One region of the Vallitalea guaymasensis genome, then DNA from elsewhere that is predicted to be linked to it. Evidence: riboswitches for the same ligand, from Rfam matches in the RefSeq annotation. Region 1 holds a riboswitch; the other holds the start of a gene.

The links. Region 1 has a riboswitch for lysine ahead of kal (3-aminobutyryl-CoA ammonia lyase). Riboswitches for the same ligand answer to the same signal wherever they lie in the genome.
Region 2: it holds a riboswitch for lysine, as region 1 does, so the genes downstream of both, HYG85_RS02075 (Na+/H+ antiporter NhaC family protein) here and kal (3-aminobutyryl-CoA ammonia lyase) in region 1, are expected to answer to the same signal.

The regions. Positions count from the first base shown of each region.
Region 1 covers NZ_CP058561.1:4,336,674-4,341,885, forward strand. The annotation lists gene HYG85_RS18575 (MFS transporter) at 1-797, shown strand, start outside; gene HYG85_RS18580 (NifU family protein) at 929-1,153, shown strand; gene HYG85_RS18585 (GntR family transcriptional regulator) at 1,563-2,285, shown strand; gene HYG85_RS18590 (DUF6512 family protein) at 2,406-2,948, opposite strand; lysine riboswitch at 3,349-3,544, shown strand; gene kal (3-aminobutyryl-CoA ammonia lyase) at 3,733-4,113, shown strand; gene kce (3-keto-5-aminohexanoate cleavage enzyme) at 4,124-4,942, shown strand; gene HYG85_RS18605 (CoA transferase subunit A) at 4,996-5,212, shown strand, end outside.
Region 2 covers NZ_CP058561.1:464,570-469,781, forward strand. The annotation lists gene HYG85_RS02065 (NAD(P)-dependent malic enzyme) at 226-1,401, opposite strand; gene mnmH (tRNA 2-selenouridine(34) synthase MnmH) at 1,611-2,675, shown strand; lysine riboswitch at 2,741-2,917, shown strand; gene HYG85_RS02075 (Na+/H+ antiporter NhaC family protein) at 3,027-4,544, shown strand; gene HYG85_RS02080 (acyl-CoA dehydratase activase-related protein) at 4,634-5,212, opposite strand, start outside.

The sequences.
Region 1 (5,212 bases):
TTATGGTTGGAGCCGCTATAGGAGGATTTTTATTTGAAAACTATCTAAGTCTAGCCTTTATTATTGATGGATTAACAACACTTACATCTACAATATTGATTATTGTTTTTGTAAAGACAATCAATATTCAAGATATCAAAGAAGAAGAAAAAAATGAATATGAAAATGATGAAGATGAAAAAATGACTTCATTCTCGATTCTGAAACAACGAAAATCAGTATTGATTCAACTCATAGTATTTATATTTGCAGCTTTCATATACGAACAATGGAGCTTTTCAGTACCACTATATATGGAAACTTTATTTCTAGAAAAGGGAGGAAAATACTTCGGGTTCATATCGAGCTTTAATGGATTGGTTGTAATAATCTTCACACCATTGATGACCTGGCTATTAAAATCATTGCATGAATTACAGAAAGTGATTATAGGTATATTTTTATACTCATTCAGCTTTCTCATCATAAGAGATTCACCAGCATATCCTCTGTTCTTTGTAATGATGTTTGCCTTTACTCTAGGTGAAGTCATTAATATGTTGGGAGCTTCACCTTACCTAAGCAGAAGAATCCCAGCTTCTCATAGAGGAAGAATAAATAGTTATCGTAATATTGGCGCTTTCATAGGAGCAGTTGGAGGACGTGTATTGATGGGATGGCTTATCGATGCTTATTCATATTCCGTAGCCTTTACTGTAGTCACTTGCGTAGGAGCTGTAATTGTGATTATTATAGCATATAACTATAAGTTGGATAAAAAAATATTCCCATTGCTGTATAAGGAAGATAATGAATAATAGTAGAAAATTAAAATCAATTATTTCAAAAGTTGTATAATTTATATATGGGTTGACTAAAACTAAACACATAGGTTATTATAAACATAATTGGTTTCACCAATAAAATGTAGACTAGAGGAGATTTAATTATGAAAGATAAAGTAGAACAAGTATTAGATCAAGTTCGTCCAGGATTACAAAGCGACGGCGGCGATGTACAATTAGTAGAAGTAACAGAAGATGGTATTGTAAGAGTAGAACTACAAGGCTCATGTAAAGGATGTCCATTCTCTCAATTAACAGTTAAGAATTTTATTGAGAAAGCCCTAAAAGAGCAAATACCTGAAATTAAAGAAGTCCAAGCAGTAAACTAGTAAATTAAAGGTAATATTACCTAAAATTATATATTAAGTTTACATTAAGGGGTTGTCTAACAATACATTTTTTAGGTAATCAGCTTTAGTAATATAGAGCTTAACATAAGCCATATTACTGAGTTGCCATCATCTAAAATATATTGTGAGCCAGCCCCTTTATTTTACAACTATACATCAGTATATATGAACGAGTGTAGGTAGTATAGGGGAATATGAAGCAGTGAGCCATGGACGGCGAACTCAGTCATTTAAACACGGACGTTTAATTGACTGACGTAATATTCCCCTATACTACCTACACGACCGTTCACCATTACATTTATTAAATTTAAAATTAGACATCCAACACTATTATATGGTAATATTATTAATGGATAATCATAAGTAACAAGATAGGAGGATGAGTATGCAGTATAATCCATCATTACCAGTATATATTCAAATAAAAGAAGATATAATAAGAAAAATACGCTTGGGAATTTGGAAAGAAAACGAAAAAATCCCATCAGAATTAAAGCTAATGGAAGAATATCATTCAGGACGTGGAACAGTAAGAGAAGCTATTAAGTTAATTATAGACGAAGGCTATTTATATATAAAAAAAGGTATTGGAACTTTTGTAGCTCAAAGAGAAGTTGGAATATCTATTGAACCATTTGTAAGTTTAACATATTTCATTAAGATGCGAGGCTTGAACATAAGTACTAAGATACTAGATAAAAAAGAAATTATAATAGATGCAGAAATAGCTGAAAAAACAGGCATAAAAGAAAATACAAAATGCCTTTTTGTAAAACGACTCAGGATGATGGATGGACGACCCATTGGGCTGGAAGTCTTTCATTTTGTATATGAAGAGGAGAATTTCTTCAAAGATTTTAACTTTGAAAATGGTATATCTCATTACTTATTTGAAGAACTGAAAGTTTCTGTAACCAAAATGAATATGGACTTGGAAATTGTAAAAGCTGTAGGTGAAGAAAAAGAATTACTTCAATTGAATGATGACAGTAAAATGATGATTTCTAATAGAGTTGTCTATGTGAATGATAAAAAAGATATACTCTATCACTTAAAATTCTATTGTGGAGAAAAACTCAGTAAAATAGGTATGGATAATTTTGTATAGAAAAATCTATATTGTGAGAATAGATTTATAAAAATAAAGCTGTTTGGTAATATATTTTATTAGCACTGACATAAAATATATTACTAGACAGCTATTTTACTTTTATAGAATACTTAATCTTCAACTTTTAGGAGGTATTCCATAATATCCTGTTGTAGAATCTTTAAAGAAATCACACTGCAAAGGTCTAAAGGTAAATAGAGTAATTACCAAAAACAGTAATAGAAAAATATAATAACCTATAAGATTTTTGCATTTACTTCTTTTTGGAGATTTTAATATAAAATAACTTACCAATTGACCAACAAAAGCTCCAATAATATATGTTACTACATGAAGTACCATTTCACCTTCGCCAAAAATGCACTCATATAAGAATATCAATAAATAAGTAGTTCCAATAAAAACTAGTACTGACATAGCTTTTGCGAACACAAAATTATTAACATCATATCTTACGAAAAAATATTCAATGATGCTTACTAAAATAACAGGATAAAACATTATTTTGATATGTTCCCACTGGCTTTCATTAACTGGACTGAATATTCCTATAAACGTACATTCTGTCCACTCATATAAGAAGTGAAATAAACTTCCTACTAGTATTATTGCAATTGCCGATACAATTTCAGCTATAATAACCTTTTTATGGTCATTCATAAAACCACCACCTTCATATGTCTATAGTATATGTCAATGAACTTTAAAAAATAGTCATATCTTAAAAAAAGTTAATAAAATATACAGTTTTATTTTATTATAATTATTAAACCATAAAAAAATATTTCGAATGATAAAAGTATTATCAGAATAATTGAATATTAAAATAGAAGATGATAATATAAAAACATACCCCTAAGTCTTCTAAAAATAATTATAATAGTAATCTTAAATATTATAATGTAATAAGTCTAATAACAAACTAAAATGACCCCAAGCTAACTATATCATGATTATATTATAACTATATGAAATAGTAATTTGACAAACACAATTAAATAATAAATTGAATATGATTATTATATAGATTCATATAACAATCTATATAAATATTATATAAAACATGAATAGAGGCGCGAAGGAGAGGGTAATCTTTAATTGTTAAGGAGAAGAACCTCCAATATTAAAGATGAATGGTTCCTTTGCCGAAAGAGTATGTTGGTTCTTAAATATATTCTTGGTGATAATGACAATACATTATCACTGCCATAAGGGATGATTAGATATCCTAAGTTTTATGGAGAGCTATTTATGTATTGAAAATAAGATTTCATTACATAAATAGCTTTTATTTACGAAAAGCATTGAAATCTTATTTTCAGTGCTTTTCTTGCGTTATGTGACTGGATTTAGGGTGGAAAATTGAGAAAAAGGGAGTTGATAGTAAACGTTTTAAGGTTATTACTTAGAAGTAACTTAGGTTTGGGAGAAAGGAGTTAGGTAGATGAAATCATTAATAAGAGTAAGAATGAGTTGTCATGACGCTCATTATGGGGGAAATCTAGTTGATGGAGCTAAGATTTTACAGCTTTTTGGCGATGTAGCAACAGAATTATTGATTAAAAATGATGGGGACGAAGGATTATTCAAAGCATATGACAATATTGAATTTATAGCTCCTGTATATGCTGGTGATTACATAGAATGTGAAGGACAGATTACTGGTTTTGGAAACACTTCAAGGAAAATGGTATTTGAAGCAAGGAAAGTAATAAGACAAAGACCAGATATAAATGATTCAGCAGCTGAGGTTATGGAAGAGTCTGTTGTAGTATGCAAGGCAAGTGGAACATGTGTAGTTCCTAAGGACAAACAAAGAAAGTAGGGAAGTAGTTATGGAAAAATTAATAATTACAGCAGCTATTTGCGGAGCAGAAGTTACCAAGGAACATAATCCTACTGTACCTTACACTGTGGATGAAATTGTAAGTGAAGCCGAGAAAGCTTACAAAGCTGGAGCAAGTATCATTCATCTACATGTAAGAGAAGATGATGGAACTCCTACACAAGATAAAAATAGATTCAAAGAATGCATAGATGGTATAAAAGAAAGATGCAAAGATGTAATCATTCAACCATCCACTGGTGGGGCAGTAGGGATGACAAATGAAGAGAGATTACAGCCAATATATCTTGATCCTGAGATGGCAACACTGGATTGTGGAACTTGTAATTTTGGTGGTGACGATATTTTTGTTAACACTGAAAACACAATAATAGAGTTTGCAGAAAAAATCTATGGTCTAGGTATAAAGCCTGAAATAGAGGTTTTTGACAAAGGTATGGTTGATATGGCACTTAGATTATACAAAAAAGGTATTCTAAAAGCGCCACTCCATTTTAACTTTGTATTAGGAGTTAACGGAGGAATAGCCGCAACACCTAGAGATTTAATATACTTAGTGGACAGTATTCCAGATGATGCAACTTATACAGTAACTGGTATAGGACGAAATGAGTTCAACATGGCTACTATAAGTATTATTATGGGTGGACACGTTAGAGTAGGTTATGAGGATAATATTTACATGAAAAAAGGTGTGTTAGCAAATTCCAATGGAGAGCTTGTGGAAAAAGTAGTGACGTTAGCGAAAGAACTTGGAAGAGAAATTGCAACTCCTGATGAAGCAAGAAAAATATTAGGTATAGGTTAAGAGTCAAATAAGGAGAAGGTTTATATAAATAATATTTTAAAAGAGGTGAAAAGGTGAATAAATTAGTTAGTAAAGACGATTTAAAGCCTTTGTTAAAAGATGGTTCAGTCATTATGGTGGGTGGTTTCCTAGGATGTGGTACCCCAGAAACGATTATTGACTTAATAATTGAAATGGGAATCAAAGACCTTACAATAATTGGTAACGATACTAGTTATGAAGATAAAGGTATTGGTAGGTTAATAGTCAATAGACAGGTTAAAAAAGTGA
Region 2 (5,212 bases), 1.8 Mb from region 1:
TTTGCTACGAAGTAAGCGTCAATATAATCACAAAACTATTTCACTTCTAAATTAGAATAGTTAGGGCTATTTCATGCTTTTAATATAGTAGAAATATATAAACAAAAAAATTAACTATAACTAAAATTTTTCTAGTCTAATTGCAAAAAAGTGAATCACGAATTACACGCAACTCACTTTTTTATATTATTTCACATTATGAAGAAACATAAAATTATCAATAATTTATTTTTCCCTTACTACACCAGTTTCAACGGCTTTTTGTGCAACCGCTTCTGCTACGGCTTGTACTACACGTTCATCGAAGGGGGATGGAACGATATAGTCTTCACGGAGTTCTTTTTCGTCGATTACGGATGCAATGGCATAAGCTGCTGCTAATTTCATCTCTTCATTTATTTTTTTAGCTCCTACATCTAATGCTCCTCTAAAGATGCCTGGGAAGGCTAAAACATTATTAATTTGGTTAGGATAATCACTTCTGCCAGTACCTATTATTCTTGCTCCTGCTTTTTTTGCTTCTTCTGGCATTATCTCTGGTACAGGATTAGCCATTGCAAATACGAAAGGATTATCATTCATGGATTTAATCATTTCCTGAGATACTATATTACCAGCTGAAACACCAATGAATGCATCGGCGTTTTTCATAGCTACTGATAAATCGCCCTCGATATCTTCCTTATTAGTTATTTCAAGAATTTCTTTTTGTAGGAAATCCAAGTTTTCACGTTTGGAATTAATTATTCCATCTATATCAACAGATATTATGTCTCCTACTCCATAATTATGAATCATACGAACGATAGAGCTGCCAGCAGCGCCTGCTCCGCTTACAACAACTTTTAACTCTTTTGGATTCTTACCTGTCAATTTACAAGCATTAAGTAATGCAGCGGTCACAATGATTGCAGTACCGTGTTGGTCATCATGAAATACTGGGATATCCAATTCTTCTTTTAATCTTCTCTCAATTTCAACACATCTTGGAGCAGATATATCTTCTAGGTTAATACCTCCAAGTGAAGGAGTCAAATTCTTACATATATTAATGATTTCTTCAGTATCTTGTGTATCTAGACATAATGGGAATGAATCAACGTTACCGAATTTTTTAAAAAGTATGGATTTACCTTCCATAACAGGTAATGCAGCCTTTGGCCCAATATTTCCTAATCCAAGTACTGCTGAACCATCTGTGATAACGGCAACCATATTACCTTTTGAAGTATATTTGTATATATTCTTTTCATCTTCAGCTATTTTTCTACAAGGCTCTGCAACCCCTGGTGAATATGCAAGGCTCAATTCATCTTTGTTAGATACTTTTACTTTTGAAACCATTTCAATTTTTCCCTTATTATCTTCATGCATCTTAAGTGATTTTTCGTAAATATCCATTATATGCCTCCTGTAAGTTTAATTTTTAAAATAGTTATTGAATTATATATTACTAATACTGTATACTATAGTATAAAAGTAATTATAGATTAACAATAAAACAAATTGATTTTGATACCATCATTATAGTATAACCCTGCTTACTAAGCAACGTTAAATAATAATATGTATCAATTTAACTAGAAATACTTCGAAAAGAGGAAATTATAATGGAAACCATATCTATTGATAAATGTCTACATATGGATAGAGTTATTTTCATAGATGTCAGAACTACTAAGGAATTTGAGGAAGGAACAATACCGGGAGCTGTCAATGTACCTATCTTCAATAATGAAGAAAGAGCCTATCTTGGACATACTTATAAAAATGTTAATAAAATAACTGCAAAAGAAGAAGGTTTTGAAATAGCTTCCCATAAGCTGCCAGAAATCTATGCTAAGATTAAAAAAGCAGCCAAAGGGTATAGTAAAATTGTTATATTCTGTTGGAGAGGTGGACTTAGAAGTAAATCTATCGCTACAGTCATATCTTTGATGCATCTCCCAGCTTATCAACTAGAAGGTGGTTATAAGGCATACAGAACCTATATATTAAAAGACTTTGAAAGAAGATTAACCCTTCCATCTCCATATATTGTTTTACATGGCTATACTGGTTGTAGTAAGACTTTGTTGTTAAAAGCTCTAGAAAAAGCTGGTATGCCTGTACTTGACCTTGAAGGATTAGCCAATCATCGTGGTTCAGTATTTGGTGGTGTAGGTCTAGGTGAACAGCCTCCACAAAAAGCATTTGAATCTTATGTCTATGATAAAACCATATCCCTTGATGACTCACTTGTTTTCGTTGAAGCGGAAAGCTCAAAAATAGGTAGAAGAGTCGTTCCTGCATATGCTATCAATCATATCAAAACAGGTATCCACGTACTTGTCAATCTTGACAAGGAAATTAGAATACAGAGATTGTTAGATGATTACATGGAAACTAATGGTACTTTTGAAGAAAACCTGTCTTTTATAAAAAATTCACTCACTACAATAAAATCATATATGTCCAATCATGATTACAACTTGATGAATGAATATATTGAAAATGGTAATCTTCATGATTTTGTAGGTTTACTGCTTGATAATTATTATGACCCTATGTATAAGAAATGGAAAAAATATTATGGTACTTTTGATTATGAAGTAGACTCTAGTGACATGGACGTAGCTGTAAGAGAACTCATTGAAATATTTAACAAAGAAAGTAAAATACCTAGAAAAGGTTAATAATAATAAATTCAACTTGACATTATACATTGTCCTCCTGTATAATTCAATACTGACAATTGAATAAGCATAATAGAGGCGCAGAGATTATTAGTAATCATAACCTAGCTTGGCAAGCGAATAAAGTATGATGAAAGGATGATCTGCCGAAGCATTATTTTCCGCCAATAAATAATGTTGGAGTTAAGTTTAATAGACTTATCACTCTCACTACCTACCGTAGTGAAGGCGCTATTATTTGAATAAGATACTTTCAGACAATAGTGTACCTATTGTCTTTTTTAATGCTATAAAACACATCCAAATTTAGTCATTAGAAGTTTTAAGAAAATGAAATAATAGGAGGAAATTATGGAACTTTTATTAAGTTTAGTACCAGCAATCATAATGATTGTATTAGTTATCATAACAAAAAAAGTTATCATGTCACTATCTGTTGGAATCATCATAGGTTCATTGATTGCACATGGTTTCAATGTGTTGGACACAATATCTTACATAGGTACAACAGTTTGGGAAATAATAACAGATTTTTCTTGGCACATGCCAATAGTAGGTTTTTTATTGTTACTAGGAATCATCACAACTCTTTTAACGATTACCAATTCCACTAAGGCATTTGCTGATTTTGCAGTTTCAAAGATCAAGAATAAGAAAGCAGCACAAATTGTTGCATGGATTCTAGGAATTGTCATCTTTATTGATGATTACTTCAATGCTCTAGTTATAGGTGAAATCTCAAAACCTATCACAGACCGTTATAGTATCAGTCGTGCCAAACTCTCATATATCATTGATTCAACAAGTGCTCCAGTAGTTATCTTATTACCAATCTCTACATGGGGAGCTTACATAATCGGTACATTAACAGGTGTTTTCAAAAAAGTTGGCTATACTGCAACTACAGGAACTGGCGCATACTGGCGAATGATTCCTATGCAATTTTACGCTATTGTAGCTCTTATAATGGTCTTTGTAGTTATAAAATTCAATATTAACATTGGTAAAATGAAAACTTATGAGCGAAAAGCCGAAGAAGGAAATGATATCAGCTGTTCAAAATCAGCTGAAGATATCTCTCATGTACAGGCGGTTACTAACAAAGGTTCTAAGTGGGCTTTAATAATCACTATCCTATCACTTATTATCCTAATCTTAGGTGGTATGTTATATGACGCCAAATGGGACATTAGTCAAATGTTATCTGTAGATATTACTCTTCCACTCTTCCGTGGTTCTGTAATCACTACAATCATAGCAACTATATTTGCTATAACCACTGGTGAAGTTTCAGGAAAGCATCTTTTCCGTGCTACTAAGTCAGGTATCCGTTCTATGCTTCCTGCATCAATAATCTTAATTGCTGCTTGGACACTAGTTGAGGTTATAGATAAACTTAACACTGGTCAATATTTGGCTGATTGGATTGAAACTTCTCAAATGAACCCTAGCCTATTGATACCTATTATGTTCATAATTGGAAGTTTCATCGCTTTTATGACTGGAACCAGCTGGGGAACTTTTGGTTTATTATTACCAATTGTTGGTAAGATATTAGCTGCAACTGATCCTTCAATGATGTTACCAGCTATGGCTGCTGTATTAAGTGGTGCTATCCTTGGAGATCACTGCTCACCAATAAGTGATACCACCGTACTTTCTGCTACAGGAGCTCAAGCAAAACTTGATGCTCACTTTACGTCCCAATTACCGTATGCGTTAATAGCTGGTCTTATATCCTTTGTAGCCTTTATAATATATGGATTTACTAAAAATCTATTATTATGTTATGGTGTAATAATAGTAGAATTTGCTATTTTCATTTTTATTACTAATAAGCTAAAGAAACCAACAGAGGTTAACCAATAGAACAATATGAATTTAATATATTTAATCAATAAATAAATAGCTGTGGGATAATACATTTTGGTATATTATCCCACAGCCCCTTTTTTATTCTATAGTATTTTTTTCTTCTCTACTAATTGCTCAGTATTCTCCAAATCTTTGAATGCTACTGCAAACATTAATTTTATTCGATTAAGTTGATTAACTTCACTGGCTCCAGGATCATAATCTACTGTTAATAGATTAGCCTCTGGATATTTTTCTTTTAGAGCTCTTAGCATTCCTTTTCCTGTTACATGGTTAGGCAGACAAGCAAAAGGCTGCATACATATGATATTTTTAACACCACTATCTAGTAATTCAACCATCTCAGCTGTCAAGAACCAACCTTCACCAGCATGATTCCCTAGAGAAAGAATATTTTGTGCTCCTCTAGCTAGTTGTCCGATAGTTCTTGAATTCTGGAATCTATTACTATTTTTAAGCGCTTCTCTTTGATGTCTTCTAAATGCTTCCACATATTTAATAGCAATATCACATGCCAAAGCTTTTACTTTACTTTTACCCAGATACCTGCTTTTAAACTTGGCATTATATACACTATATAGGAAGAAGTCTATCAAATCAGGCACAACTGCTTCTCCACCCTCTTTTTCAATCATTTTTACTATTTGATTATTGGAGAATGG